DNA from 3 places in the Lentisalinibacter salinarum genome. Region 1 is predicted to be linked to each of the others. Evidence: riboswitches for the same ligand, from Rfam matches in the RefSeq annotation. Region 1 holds a riboswitch; each other region holds the start of a gene.

Region 1 (4,935 bases):
CGCCGATGGCCGCGGTCGGCTGCGTGGTCGCCTTCGCTAGCGCCGGCGGCGGCTCGGCCTCGATCACCACCGTCGTCGGATCCTCGTCGCCGGGCACGTCCGGATCGGCCTGGCCGTTGACGGTGGGGTCGTCGCTGTCGGCGAGTTTCACGGCACCGATCAGCTCCGACTGGTTCGCGACCACGGTGCCGTCCAGTATGGCTTCGGCCAGGGTCACCTCGAACTCCACTACGAGCTCGCCGTCCGCCGGCAGATCGATATTGGTGACCACCAGCTGGCCGGTGCCGTTGGTGCCACCGAAGGGATCCGTCGCGGCGGTGGTGGCGCCGGCGGGCAGCGAGCCGGGCAGTACCTGCAGCGAGCCGGGCACGAACACCGGTGCCGCATTCAGCGAGCCGAGATCGTCGCGGATCGCGACGTCCTCGAGGGGGCCGTCGGTGGTCTGCAGCCGCAGCGTGTAGCGGAGCCGGTCGCCGGGCGCGGCGCTCTCCGCCGGATCCGCGCCGCTGGTGACGTTCGCCACGGTCTTCTCGAAGAAATAACCGTACAGCGCCGTGGTGACCGTGTGCGCGTCCTGGTGGTCCGCCGTGCCGACCGTCCCATTGGTCACGGGGCGCGCGAACTCCAGCCGGTCCGGGTTGCCGGCCGCTCCGTTGTACCACCGGGTGGCGCCGGCGACATTGGTGAGCTGGACGCCGTCGTCGGTGTCCGCGTCGAGCCGGCTGCGGTAGCGGATGATCAGATGCTCGTCCGGGCCGATCATGGCCGCCGGGGTAAGCATGTCGAGTGTGAGTTCGCAGCGCGGGCTGCCCTGCCAGACCAGATCGAAGTCCACGCCCGGCGTCAGCGGACCCTTGCCCGGCACCGGCGTGACGCCGTCCGCGGCATACACCTGCGCGTCCAGGATCTCCGGCTGGATGTCGCACATGCCGCCCTGGGGTCCGTCGGGCAGCCGGTCCACCAGCGCCACGTCCCAGGCCTCGCCCAGTCCCGTGTTGTGCACGTCGATGGCGAACTCGCCCCACTGGCCGAGGTTCAGCGTCCGGCCGAGGGTCGCCGGCCCGGTCTTGGTGACCACGATATCGGGACCGGCAATGGTCAGCGGATCGGAGATGCCCCACTCGCCCGGCAGCGGCTCGTAGAAGATGCCGTCGATCAGCCGTCCGAAATCCCACTTGGCGGTGTTCACGAACTGGGTGCCGATCGCGTTCGCCGGCGAGTCCTCCAGCACCACGGTCAGCTCGATCACGATCTGCTCGTTCGACGGGATGATCGGGAAGTTGTCGAAGGTGAGCACGCCGCCGTCGTTGTCGAAGGTGTGTGCCACCGGCAGTCCCGTGCTCTCCCAGTAGGCCGTGTGGCTCACGTAGGTGAGATCGACCCCGGTCGCGTTCAGGTCGTCGATCAGGGTGACGCCGTGTAGGTCGTTCAGGGATCCGAATTCGTCGATGACCGTGCCGGTGCCGGCGTCGAACAGCACCGGCATCGTCAGCGTGTAGGTGAACGGCACGCCGATCGACGCCGTCGTCGTGCCCGGCGGGTTGTCCTTCTCGATCTTCTCGACCGGGATCAGCAGGTTCTGGCAGCCCTCCTGGATGGAGCTGGAGGAGCCGTTGACGAACCAGATGCGATGGCCCGCGACGCTGTTGCAGGCCATCTCGCCGGTATGGACGACGTTGTCGAAGACGATCAGCCAGCGCTCGTCCGTCTGGCCCGGCTGGGTCAGGAAGCTGAAGTTGGTGTCCAGCGGATTGGACGCCGGGAAGTTCCGGATGGTGCAGTTGCGGTCGATCTGGATCTGGGCGGGCGCGACGTCGCCGGCGAAGCCGTCGATGGTGCCGTTCGGGAACTCCGAGCAGTCCACGGCCCAGGACGGCGCGGCGGCCAGCACGAGCACGGCGAAGGCCAGCAGCCGGAGTACCGTCCGGGCGCTTGCCGATGTGTTGGATGTTCTGCTGCTCGCCATGTGGTGCCTGTTCCACCGGCGGCGATCGCGTTGCCTGAGAGGCCTGGACCCTGGCGTGATCCCGGGTCCGGATTCGGGCGGTCCCGCTGTCATGGAGCCGTCGGGGCTCTGTAGACCGGAGACTTTGCGTCGCCACCTTTCGGTGGTTTTGCCTTTGTCAGAATCTCTTCTTTGTCGGTTACTCGTCGTTCGTTCAGGTAGTCGCCGGGAGGAAATCGATCGGGTAGATGATCGTCATCGCCGCGATGTCCTCCTTGGCGCCGAAATCGAAACCGCTCACCCTGGCCACGATCTGGTCGGCCAGGTCCGGCGCGCCCATGTCACTGGAGTGGAGGCGGCACATCGAGACGCTGCCGTCGGGTTCGATGGTGAGCTTCAGCACGAGCTGGCCGCGCAGCGTCGGGTCGCGCCGCAGCTCCCGGTTGTACAGGCGGTACAGCGCCGCCTTGTAGCGGTCGAACACGATCTGGATCTCTTCGTCCGTGCGCCCGGCCGACGGCCCGCCGGCCCGCGGCCGGTCCGCGGAGCCGTCGCCGCCGATGGAAGTCGCGACCTGCGTGACGCGGACGCCCTCGATGCCCTGGCCGCCGGCGCCCCCGCCGACGTCCCGACTGACGCTCGCCAGATTGATGCCGCCGCTCGACCCGGGCGCGTCGGTCGTGACCATGGCCCGCGTCGGGCGGCCCACAGCGGACTCGCCGCGGTTGCCGACCCGCGCGCTTGCGCCGAGATCGGCCGACGGTCCGGAACGCGCCCGCTGCGCGAAGCTCTCCCGGAAAGCGAGGATGCCCTTCGAGCGGACCTCCTGCTTCGGCGCGGACTGCTCCGCCACTTTAGCGGGTTCGGTAATCTCGGGCATCTCCTCGGGCGGCGATTCCTCCACCACCTGCTCCTCCGGCTCGGGCGGCTCCTCGATCACCGGCTCCGGCTCCGTCTCCACCGTACGCGCCGGCGGCGGCGGCTCGGGCTGGATGAGTCTGGCCACACGCTCGGGGACCTCGATCAGCTCCTCGTGCTCGGGGATGGGCAGATCGATCATGCGCAGGACCAGCGCCACCAGTACGCTCGCAGCCACCGTGGCGGCCAGCGACTGGCGGAAACGCCGGTCCTCTTCCACGCCCCGCGTCCAGGGCATGATCATGCGGCGGAACGGCAGCGGCGAGGGGTCGCGTTCCAGCACCCACTCGTTCAGCTTGCGCTCCTGCTCGTCCCGAAGGTCGTGCAATTCGGCCTGCAGATACTCGAGCACGTCGTCGCGCTCCTCGAGTTCCCGCGCCAGCTGGTCGCGCCGCTCCTCTATGCCGGCCACACGATCGCAGAACGCCGTGGCCTGCCTGCGGACCTCGGCCAGGTGCGTGCTGCGGGCGTCGGCCGGCAGCGTATCGCGCCAGAAAAGGTCCGCTGCACCGAGGCGCTCCAGCTGCTCCAGCGAGCCGGTGACCGCATCGAGGAGTTCGTATTTCTCGCGCTCGCCCGCGAGGGACTGCAATTCCCCGCTGGCGGCGCGCAGCAGCTCCTCCAGATCACCGAGCTTCTGCTGCTCGGCATCGATCTGGTCCAGGAGCGCCTGTTCTTCCCAGGTTTTCTCGAGACTCACTGCATCACCCCGATGAAGCCGCGGCTAGGTGGCGGCGCTGTCGGCGGGCTTCTGTACGACGGCCAGCGACACCTGGCCGTAACCCTCGCCCGTGCACGTCGTCATGATCCGCTTGATCACGGTGAACGGGACCGATTTGTCGGCCAGGATCGTGACCTCCTGGCTCTTCGCGACGGAGCGCGTCTTCGGCCCCACCACGCGCTGACTGATCTCCTCCAGCCGCGCCGTGATGGGCTCGATGGTCGCCGTCTCCGACGCCAGGATCTCGCTGACCCGGATGACCGCCCGCCCCTGGACGAGCACCTCGTCGGGGCTCACGAAGATCACGACCGTCTCCCGCGGCTTCTCCTCCACCATGGACTCGGGCAGCGTGACCTGCTTCGGCGCTTCCATGACCTCCACGGATCCCGAATTCACCAGCAGGAAGAAGACGAGGATGGTGAACACGTCCATCAGCGACGTGAGGTTCATCTTCGTCACCTTCGTCCGGTTGCGCGTCATCCGCTTCAGACGTCGGGTGTTCGTCATCATGGCGCCTCTCCTACCGAGATCTCCGGGAACAGGGCCACCAGCTGGATCTCCCCGCTCTCCTCGGCCTCCATCGGCCGGCTTCTGACCACGTCCATCACCTGGATCAGGTAGTCATAGGGTATGAACGGCTCGAGCAGGACCGAGGCGGCGTTCTCGCTGCGGTACTGCCGCTTCAGGGAGACCACGTGCTCGGACAGCGTCTCGAAGTCGTACTCCTCCTCGACCTTCGGGATGGCGGCGATGACCGACCGTCCGTTGGTGAGCTCGAAACCGCTCTCGCGCACGATCACCTCCAGGCGGAAGTTTGGCTCTGTCGTGGCGGCGCCCCCCGAGGAGGACGGGAGATCGAGCTCCACGATGGTCAGCCGCGAGAAGACCGCCGTGATGAGCAGAAACGGCACCAGGACCACCATGAGATTGAGGAAGGTGGTGACGTCCAGCTCTGGCGTCTCTTTGGTGCGTCGCCTGTAATGATGCCGTTTTCTGATCATGGCACTTGCCTCCTCAGGCGGCGACCTCGTACTGACGCTTGGCCTTCTTGCTGATCACGTTCAGGGCCTTCACGGTCGCCATCTCGAGGCTGTCGACGATGTCGCCCGTCTTGCTCGTGAGCACCGCATGGGTGATCAGCAGCGGGATCGCCACCATCAGGCCGAACGCGGTCGTGTTCATGGCCACGGAGATGCTGGCGGACAACAGGTCGGCCTTCTCGGCGGGGTTCGCATTCGCGACGGCCGTGAAGGCCTGGATGAGGCCCATGATGGTGCCTAGCAGGCCGAGCAGGGTCGCGATACTGGAAGCCAGCGCCACATAGGCGGTGCGCTTCTCGAGCCGCGGCACG
Region 2 (4,935 bases), 190 kb from region 1:
GGGACAGCGACGAACTGGCGCTGCTGGAGATCAACGGCCGCATCTCCCAGTCACACTGCCCGCTGTTCGCGCTGGTGGACGGCGCCTCGCACCAGCAGGTCGTGATCGACCTGGCCCTGGGGGAGCGGCCGCAGCCGCCCCACCGGCAGGGCGACCACAAGGTCGCCGCCAAGTTCATGATGCGCGTCTTCGAGGACGGCGTCGTCGCCCATGCGCCGGGGCCGGGTGACGAGAAGCTGCTGGAGGAGCGTTTCCCGGAGGCACGCTTCGAGTGCCACGTCAGCGACGGGCAGTCGCTCGACGAACTCCCGTTCCAGGACAGCTACAGCTACAACATCGCGGACGTCTACCTGGGCGGCGAGGACCAGCACGAGCTGCTGGAGAAATACGAAGAGACCAAGCAACTCATACCGCTGGAGATCCTGCGCCGCCCCGAGATCATCTGACGGGCCGCCCTACTGGACCGTCTTCGTGGCGGGGGCGGAGTAGTCGCTCTCTACGCCCGAGGTGTTGTAGGACGTCGCCACGAACTCATAGGTGTCCGGCACCAGGTTCTCCACCACGTAAGTCGTCACGCCGGGATTGTCGATGGTCACCGAATTCGGATAGCTGCCGGACGTGGTCCCCCAGTAGATGCGATAGCCCGCCAGATCCGTCAGCGCCGTGCCGTCCGTGTTCTCCGTGGGCGGCGACCAGCTCAGGGTGACCGAGCCCATGGCGATGGCCTCGACCGTGATCGAGAACGCACCGAGGGACGCGGAGGCCTGACCGTCGCTCACGCTGATGACGATGTCGGCGTAGGTGCCGACGTCCCCGGCCTGCGGCGTGCCCGACAGGCGGCCGGTAGCGGCATCGAACGCCGCCCACGCCGGCTTGTTCGTGATCGAGAAGCTGAGGCTGTCGCCGTCCGGATCGGTGGCGCTCGGCGTGAAGCTGTACTGTGTGCCCTCCGTCACCGCCTTCGCCGGGCTGCCGGAGATCACAGGCGCCGAGTTGGTGGCCATGGCCTGCACCGTGATCGTAAAGGCCGGCAGCGACGCCGAGTCCTGGCCGTCGCTGACGCTGATCGCGATATTGCCGTAGGTGCCCGAGTCACCAGTGGCCGGCGTGCCCGCGAGACGGCCGGTCGACGTGTCGAAAGACGCCCAGGACGGCATGTTGGCGATATCGAACACGAGCGCGTCGCCGTCCGCATCGCTCGCGCTCGGCGTGAACTCGTAGGCCGTCCCCTCGTCCACCGACGTGGCGGGGCTGCCGGAGATCACAGGCGCACTATTGCTCACGACCGCACGCACCTCGATGGCGAACGGCCCCAATGCGGCCTGGGCCTCTCCGTCCGTGACGGTAATGGTGATGTCCCCATAGACACCGGCGTCGCCCGGGGCGGGCGTGCCGAAGAGCCGACCGGTGGCGGTATCGAAACTGGACCACGCCGGCATATTCACGATATCGAAGGTCAGCGAATCGCCGTCCGCATCGCTCGCGCTCGGCATGAAGCTGTAGGATGCGCCTTCGCTGACCGTTGCGGGCGGGCTGCCGCCGATGGTCGGCGCCGAGTTGGTCACCAGTTGCCGTACCTCCACCGTGAACGGACCCAGCGAGGCCGTCGCTTCGCCGTCGCTGACCGTGACGGTGATATCGGAATAGGAACCCGCGTCACCGGCGCCGGGCGTTCCGAACAGCTCGCCGGTACCGGCGTCGAAACTCGCCCAGGCCGGACGGTTGGCGATCTCGAAAATGAGGGCATCACCATCGGGATCGGACACGGTCGGTGCGAAACTGTAGCGCTCGCCTTCCGTAACGACCGTCGGCGGGTCGCCACTGATCGTCGGCGGGCTGTTCGTCGACGGCGTGTCGCCGTCGTTCCGTGTGGTGCCGTTCACGGTATCCAGCTCGTCCTGGCTGCCGTCGGCCACGGCGATGATCGTGTTGTCGAGTAACTCCACCGACTCACGGGGCACGATGCCCTCGATCTGTTTCGGCGAGATGCCGGAGTCGAAACCGGAGAGCACCGCCTCGAGATCGTCGAATTCCGGCGCGGGCATCACGGCCTTGGCCGCCGCCAGGCCGATCCGGACCTGCTCCAGCGCTGCGGCGCTCACGGGCACCTCCGCCGTGGTGGCGCCCGCGGCATCGGGCATCACCTGTCGGATGGAATCGTCCATCGGTCCCATGGCGTCGACGCCGTTGACCTGCAGACGGTTGGCGATCGCCTCCAGCAACGTCTGCGTCGCGGCCACCGTCGCCACGGCAGCGATGCGCGCATCCGCCTTCGCGCCGCCGGCGCCGTCGAGCTTCCCGTCGGTGAGATCGGACGCGATCGCCGCCACGACGGCGTCGCCGTCCACCTGGCGGCCCACGGCGACGAGCGAGTCCCGGGTGCGCCGGATAGTCTCGCCCAGCGTCTCGGAAGCCTTCACCATCTCCGCGATGGTGGCAGCGTCCAGTGCCTGGGTCATGACCGGTTCTCCGGTCAGAGTGACGAGACCGCTGTTCAGCTTCGTCGTCACGCGGTTCAGCGCGATGGCGAGGTTCTCTTTCGTCAGACCGCCCGGCAGTTCGGCTGCGAGTTCCGCCGCGAGCGTGCTGAACGGGTTCAGATTCGACACGGTCTTCTTGCCCGGCTCGAGCGCCACGCTCTTCAGCACGAAATCCGGCGCGAGTCCGGTCACCAGGTCGGTACCGCCCTGCGCGTCGATGGACAGCGGATAGTGCTTGCCCTTCGTGCGTACGGTGATGTTGTAGCCCGCGCTGGCATCGCTGGTCATGCCGCCGAGTTCGGTACCGTCCGCGGCGACAATGCGAACGGCCGCGCCGATGATGGGCCCGTCACCCACGCTGCCCGACAGTTCGTGATCGCGCAGGATCTCGCCGGTGGCGCCACCGGGATCGTTCGCAATGGGCTGCTCCGCCACTTCCTCTTCCATGAGACAGCCGCTCAGCGCGAGCGACATCACGGGAAGAATCAGCAGCCTGTTCAGTATTGCTGGCGCGGAATATAGGCGCATAACGGCACTCCTGCCTGTGACGGGCGGGCTATCCGATCAAAAGACGCAGCTTCAGGCTGCGGGGTAATGTCGAATCGAAACGCTGCCGGGGGTCGGCGAACGAGCGCTCTTGTTGTTGGGACGCCGGCATGAGGCCGGTGAGCGCCCTGTTCCTGTTGGCAACCCCGCTGTCTTAGGCTCTCGCCCGTAGACCGGTGGCTTTGCGTCCCGACCTTTCGATCGGTTTGCCCTTTTCAACTAACTCGATTCTCTGTCGTCAGCAGACCTCGTTGTTCGAGACTGTCTGTTGAGGACGAACTTTAGCACCAGTTATGTGGAGCACAACATGTCTCAAAACGCCGACACGTAGATGCCGAAATGCGCTGCGGCGAGTCGCGGTGAATTATGTCGTCTGCGTTTGTGCGCGTCGGTACGAAGCGCGGCGGGAGGAGTATTTTCCATAACAAAAAAAGAAAGGCCCCGCGCGGAGGCGGAGCCTTTGCTCTGCAGAGTTGCGCAGCGATCCTACTTCATGGTGATCTCGCGCATGAGGTACGCGCCGGTGATTTCGCGCATCGCCGGATAATTCTGTACGAGTTGCTCGGAACGCTCTTCCTGCTCCTCGCTCCACTTCGCCATGAACGCGTCATAGCGTTCCTTCGACGGCGCAAGATCCGCGGTCTCCGCGAACTTGATCACCAGAAGTAGATTGAAATCCCCGCTCGCCGCGAGCTGGCTCGAGTAGATGGCGTAGTCCTCGATATGACCGAGCTCCTTAGCGAGGTCGTTGGCGGCCACCCAAGTGTCCCGGATCCCTTCCAGGTAGGCATCCATCATGTTCGGCTTCACCTTGATCGCCGAGATCTGATAGACGGAGTCGCTGATATCGTAGTCTTTCCAGGGCTCCAGTTCGGCCATCGCCGAGGACGAAAAGGCCAGCAGAACGGCGATTGCCGACAGTCGGATAATGCGCATGATTCTCTCCCTTGTTTCTTCGTTGTTGCGCTTGTCGTCCGGTCCGCGACTGCAGGCCGGATGCGCAGAGAATAGCACGGTCGGAAAAATCGTTGGCAGGACGCACCGCTAGATCGACCGCAGACTGTCCCGTGTACGCAGCCGCGCGTCGCGACGCACCTGCGCCGAACGGTAGCGGCGTTTCTCGTCGTCGGTCTCCGGCAGCACGTCGGGCACGGCCGTGGGCCGGCCCGCCTCGTCGAGACCGACGAAGGTAAGGTACGCGGAGACGACGTGCCGGACCTCGCCGCTGCGGCTGTTCTCGGCCACGACGCGCACGCCGATTTCCATCGAGGTATTCCAGGCACGATTGACGGAGGCCTTCACCAGCAGCGTCTCGCCGGTGCGCGCAGGAGACAGGAAGTTGAGGCTGTCCACCGCGGCGGTGACGCAGGTGGTGCCGCTGTGGCGCTCCGCCACGATGAGGGCCGTGCGGTCGCACAGGGCCATCACCAGCCCGCCGAATACCGTCTGCTCCGCATTCAGGTCGTTGGGAAATATCTTGTAGACGTTCTGCTCGACGGCGGAATGCGAAGGTGCTCGACCGGGCATGCTCATGGTCTCTCCCTCTTCGATCTGTCCAGTGCCAGGACGACGAGACGCCGCATTATCCGTTGCCCGAGACCTTCGGGTGATCCCAGTTCCAGCCGTTCCAGGTGATCCTCGTACCGGCGAGAGTCGTCGGAGCGGCCGGAGCCCATCGCCGCGAGCGTCATGCGCAGCCGATCCGGCAGCCGGGCGGTGGCGCCCTCGAGCCACGTGAGCGCCCCGGCGAGTTCCTGCTCGACGGTCGTCAGGTCGGTGCCATGGGGATAAGCCGGAAAATACGGCGCCACGTCGGGAGCGTCGAAGATCGATTGGAGCGCTTCGGGTGTATTCAGCCGGGCATCGGCGGAAACCGCGTGATCGGCCGGCACCTTGCCCGCCGTTCTTG
Region 3 (4,935 bases), on a different contig from region 1:
GGTGGGCACGCCGTTCACGTAGATGCTGCGGCCCTCCACCGGGTCGAAGTTTGCGACGACGTGCTGCAGGGTCGCCTGCAGGTCCTCGTCGGCGGCGGAGGTGGTCAGCACCGGGTCACCGTTGCCGTCGGTGGCATCCGAGCGGTTGAAGAAGTCGTAGCTGTACAGGGTCTGGCCGAGCGTGAAGTTGCGCGCGGTGGTGCCGGCGGAATAGCTGACGATCCGGGACTCCTCCTGGACGACGTTGGCGGGCACCACCCAGGCCTCGATCGCGTACTCGCCGGTGCCCTTTATCAGGTCGTGCAGCTTGCGGCTCGCCGTGGTCGTACCCTGGGCCTTGCCCTCGCGCAGCGCGATGCCCCAGCCGCCGACCCAGTTGTAGGCGCCGCTGATGGTGAGGTTCAGCGCCGGCTCGACGCCGCTGGTGTCGAAAGCGGTGTCGCCCTGGCCGGTCTTGAACTCCCACAGCGCGATCACGTTGCGCTCGTAGCGATTGCCGCCGGAGGCGACGATGCCGTCGGTCAGTGCCAGCGCGCGGCTGAGAACGAAATCGGGGTCGACCTCGGTGGGCATCACCTGATTGGCGAAAGCCTCCACGGCCGACTGCATCTGCGCCGCGTTCGCTGCGCAGTCGCTCCAGCAGTTGTGGAACTCGCTCGCCAGGCGCACGACGAAGCGCGAGGCCGCTGGGTCGTCCAGATTGATTTTCGACTTCGCGGCATCGTAGGCGGCCGCCACGTCGGCCTCAGCGAAGAACGGCGACTGCGACGTGGCCGCGGCGCTGGTGTGGCAGCCGGCGCAGTACTCGGTGAGGACGGGGTGCACGGTCTGCCCGAACAGCGCGCCGGCGTCGTCCGGGAAGCTCTTGCTGGCGCCGGGCTGCTTCTCCACCGGTGCTTCCAGCTCGATGTTCTTGCCGCCGCCCGCGGCGTCGCCGGCCCAGTTGCCGATCCAGGTCGTCAGGATCTCGCCGCAGACTGCGTCGCTGGATTCCCAGCAGTTATGGCCGCCTGCCACCTTCGTCACCATGCGGGAGTCGGCCGGCGAGGTCAGATCGACGATGGCGTTCGCCTCCTCGTAGGCCAGGTTGACGTCGTCGGTGCGGGCGAAGGTGGGCGCCTGGCCGCCAGTGCCGTGACAGGCGCCGCAGCGGTTGTCCGGACGCACGTTGTCCCAGACCTCGATCTTGAACGACTGCACATCGTCGGTGGCGGGCGCCGGGCCCGTGTAGTCGGGCGACGGCGTGACGCTCGTCACCGGATTCTCCTCGACGTCGGCGCCGCTGGAGCAGCCGGCCAGCGCGGCGGCGGCTGCGAGAGCGACGACGAGGCGAGCGCGGGCGGGCAGAGAGACCCTGTTGTTTCTATCCATGATTGCCGACCTCCTCATTCGCCCATGCAGTGCACGGCGGTCTCGGCGAACACCGTCTTCATGCGGTACTGATCGGCGCGGAATACGCCGGTGATCCTGTCGAGGGCCGCCCGGTCGGCCGCATCCTGTGGCAGGCGGAAGCACACGGCCTCGAACACCTTCTTCACCTGACATTCGGCGAAGACGTCGCTCGCGCCGAACTCCTGGCCGAGGGACTTGGCGCCGTTGCCGCTGCCCGGCAGCGACGGATCCCAGCCGAGGCTGGCATTGCGCCCCTCCCGCCAGTAGTTGTCCCAGCGGTCGTCGGGCGTGCGGAAGCCGAACGGGAAGTTGGCATCGTTATTGAAGTACTTGGGATGCACCTGACCCTCGGTGTACTCGATGCGGCCGGTGTCCGGGTCGAAGTCGTAGTAGGCGTAGGCCTGCGCCAGCGGATCCATGCCCGCGTGGCATTCCACGCAGTTGTTCAGGAAGACGCGGCTGTCGCCGCCCGGGCTGCGCGAGACGTCCTGGCGGATGCGGTCCGGCGAGCGCGAGCCGTCCTTGACCTGCTCCAGGTCGTTGCACATGTGATTCATCAGCGTGAAACGGAACATCGCCCGGTTGGTGCCGGCGATGAAGAAGGCCTCGGCGGCGGCGCGGCTGGTGACCACGCCGGCGGTGGCGGAGGCCGGCAGCTCCGTGACCGCGGACTGGCTGGTCTGCACCAGCGTGGTCTTCAGATCGATGCCCTGTTCCTCCATGGCCTCGTAATGGGCGTTGTCGGACATGGAGTAGGGAGGCAGCCCGAGACCGCTGTCGCCGACGTAGAGGATGTCGGCGGAGAGCACGGTATTGAACGGCACGTCGTCGCGGATCATGCCGATGACCGTGGCGGTGTAGTCGTTCAGCGGCGCGAACACCGTCTGCTCCCGGTTCGTCCAGGGCGTCACGAAGTTCTTCAGCGTCACGTTGTAGAAGGCGCTGTTCTCCATGGCCGTCTCCGCGGCCGCGATGGGGTTGCCGGCGAGAATGTCGGCTTCCATGTCGGCCAGCACCTGCTCGGTGGGGGGCACGCCCGCGAGACGGTCGTGGAGCCGTTTCGCCTGTTCCCGCGGACCCGCTTCGGCCGTGGCGACCAGCGCGAGCGCGAGGCAGGCGATGGCGAGTAGGGCGCGGCGCGGAAGCGCGTGCGCGAACTGCTTCTGTACGTTCATGGGTACGTTCATGACGATCCTGCTCATACGTTTCCGTCTTCCCTTACTGCCAGGGGGCGAAGACCGTCGGGAGCGGAGGACGTGTCCGCGCGGACCATCCGTGCTGATCGTCAGCTTTCACTCGTGGCAGCTTCGCCGTCCTGGACGTGAGTCCGTAGACCGCTGGCTTTGCGTCCCCGCCTTTCGACGGGTTTGCCCTTTTCAGAAGCCCTGCGTGCGCATCGCGCTATTCAAAGCGTCCGATGCTCGCAGATCGCCGACAGGGCCACCGTGACTCCATTCACAAGTCCCGTGGTCTCCCGGGACTCCCGCCACGCGTGCTCCCCCGCGGCCGGCTACTGTTGCGGGCAGACGGTTGCAAGCCGCGTGCCAGATCACGACTCGGGTCACAGGAAAAGCCGTTTCGAATACAGAACAACGGGTTGCGTTTGATCGGGGCGGCGGCGCCGGGCCGGCATATGTCAACCACTTGTCGGCGGAAATCGACACTTTGTCGGCGACCGGAGGACAACCCCCTGATTCGGCGGGCGTTTCGGCTTGTCGCGAATCCACGACAACGTGCGTCCGGGTGACGGCCCTCGCGTCACCTCGCAGCCGATATTACGAGGCCATCGGTGCGCTTTCTCTGTCGGCGAATTTCCACATTACGCGCGTCCCGGAACGCTCCCTATACTGCGCCGCTCGTTATTCATCAGAGCCGCCAGGACGTGCGCGCGACGAACTCCATGGATTTGTGATCTTGTTAACAGAATGCAGTGAGGCCCCTCTCCACCATTGGTCACGGCTGGTCGCGAGCCTTCCAGCCGCGTGTCGGAAGACCGGCGGTGCAGGGCGCCTGCAGCATTCCCGCAGTGATCGCAGGAGTGCGTCGCGTGACGGCTGCAGGAAAGAGGATGTCCCATGAACAGCACGATGCAGACAGTTACCCGGAGGACGCCGGCAAGGGCGGCTCTCGTCGCCGTCGCCTGCACGCTGGTGGCCGCCGCGGGCTGCGGCGGCGGCGGCAGCGGCGAAGGCCGCATCGGCTTCGGCAGCGGGCAGGATCCCGACCCCGTCGTACTCGACTTCCCCATCGCCTACGTGAAGCGGCCGGTCCCGGTCGACGACAACGGTGACCCGACCGACTTCGACGTGCGCGAGCCGGTGACCTTCGACATCGGCGCCGATCTGTACGTGCGCGACCGCGCCTCGCCCAGCACAGCGGACGTCAACGTCACCGGGGAGATCACCGAAGGCCTGGGCGACGTCCGCGACCTGGAGATATCGCGCGACGGCACGAAGGTGCTGTTCGCGATGCGGGCGCAGTTCATCGAGGGCGCCGACGAGGAGGATCAGCCGACCTGGAACGTGTGGGAGTACGACATCCCGGGCGAGACGCTGCGGCGGATCATCGCCTCGGACATCGTCGCGGAGTCGGGCCACGACCTCGCGCCTGCGTACCTTCCCGACGGGCGCATCATCTTCTCCTCCACGCGCCAGCGCCAGTCCGGCGCCGTGCTGCTGGACGAAGGCAAGCCTCAGTTCGCGGCCCTCGACGAGGACCGCAACGTGCCGGCGCTGGTGCTGCACGTCATGAACGCGGACGGCACCGAGATCCGGCAGGTCAGTTTCAATCAGAGTCACGATCTGGATCCGGCGGTGCTCTCCAACGGCCAGGTGGTGTTCAGCCGCTGGGACAACGCGCCGGGCAACGACGGCATCCATCTCTACCGCATGAACCCTGATGGAGCCGCGCTCGAACTGCTGTACGGCGCCAACAGCCACGACACCGGCAGCGGCGGCGAGCCCGTGCAGTTCCTGCGCCCCCGCGAGCTGCCGAACGGCAACGTCATGGCCCTGCTGCGCCCCTTCGACGGCGCCGGGGGCGGCGGCGACATCATCGAGATCGACGTCGCCAATTACATCGAGAACACCCAGCCGAACCGGGACAACATCGGCGTGCTGTCCGGCCCGGCGCAGACCGCGGCCACCATCAACGAGGTGCTGATCGACACCGATACGCCCTCGCCGGGCGGTCGCTACAACTCCGTGTTCCCGCTGCGCGACGGCACAGAGCGGCTGCTGGTGAGCTGGAGCCAGTGCCGCCTGCAGGATCCGGTCGATCTCAGGATCGTGCCGTGCACCGACGACAACCTGGCGGACGCGGCACTCGTCGAGGCGCCGCCGCTCTACGGCGTCTGGATCTACGACCGCAGCGATGAGACCCAGCAGCCGGTCGTCGCGCCCGAAGAGGGTTTCATGTACACGGACATCGTCGCCGCGGAGCCGGGCACCGGCACGCCGCCGGTGATCTTCGATGATTCCGAGCCGTTCACCCTGGACCCGGACATCGCGGCCGAGGGCGCGGCTGTGATCCACATCCGCAGCG

What was found. A riboswitch is a leader RNA that binds a small molecule or an ion and turns the genes downstream of it on or off. The one in region 1 is predicted to bind cyclic di-GMP.
Region 2: it holds a riboswitch for cyclic di-GMP, as region 1 does, so the genes downstream of both, ACJMKZ_RS12605 (putative Ig domain-containing protein) here and ACJMKZ_RS13425 (hypothetical protein) in region 1, are expected to answer to the same signal.
Region 3: it holds a riboswitch for cyclic di-GMP, as region 1 does, so the genes downstream of both, ACJMKZ_RS05570 (hypothetical protein) here and ACJMKZ_RS13425 (hypothetical protein) in region 1, are expected to answer to the same signal.

Annotation. Positions count from the first base shown of each region.
Region 1 covers NZ_JAPDRH010000003.1:633,412-638,346, forward strand. The annotation lists gene ACJMKZ_RS13425 (hypothetical protein) at 1-1,966, opposite strand, end outside; cyclic di-GMP riboswitch class I at 2,040-2,129, opposite strand; gene ACJMKZ_RS13430 (AgmX/PglI C-terminal domain-containing protein) at 2,160-3,563, opposite strand; gene ACJMKZ_RS13435 (ExbD/TolR family protein) at 3,588-4,094, opposite strand; gene ACJMKZ_RS13440 (ExbD/TolR family protein) at 4,091-4,585, opposite strand; gene ACJMKZ_RS13445 (MotA/TolQ/ExbB proton channel family protein) at 4,599-4,935, opposite strand, start outside.
Region 2 covers NZ_JAPDRH010000003.1:442,158-447,092, forward strand. The annotation lists gene ACJMKZ_RS12600 (ATP-grasp domain-containing protein) at 1-446, shown strand, start outside; gene ACJMKZ_RS12605 (putative Ig domain-containing protein) at 456-3,008, opposite strand; cyclic di-GMP riboswitch class I at 3,163-3,247, opposite strand; gene ACJMKZ_RS12610 (hypothetical protein) at 3,513-3,962, opposite strand; gene ACJMKZ_RS12615 (acyl-CoA thioesterase) at 4,071-4,559, opposite strand; gene ACJMKZ_RS12620 (acetyl-CoA hydrolase/transferase C-terminal domain-containing protein) at 4,556-4,935, opposite strand, start outside.
Region 3 covers NZ_JAPDRH010000002.1:550,694-555,628, reverse strand. The annotation lists gene ACJMKZ_RS05575 (LamG domain-containing protein) at 1-1,371, opposite strand, end outside; gene ACJMKZ_RS05570 (hypothetical protein) at 1,386-2,567, opposite strand; cyclic di-GMP riboswitch class I at 2,690-2,774, opposite strand; gene ACJMKZ_RS05565 (HzsA-related protein) at 3,468-4,935, shown strand, end outside.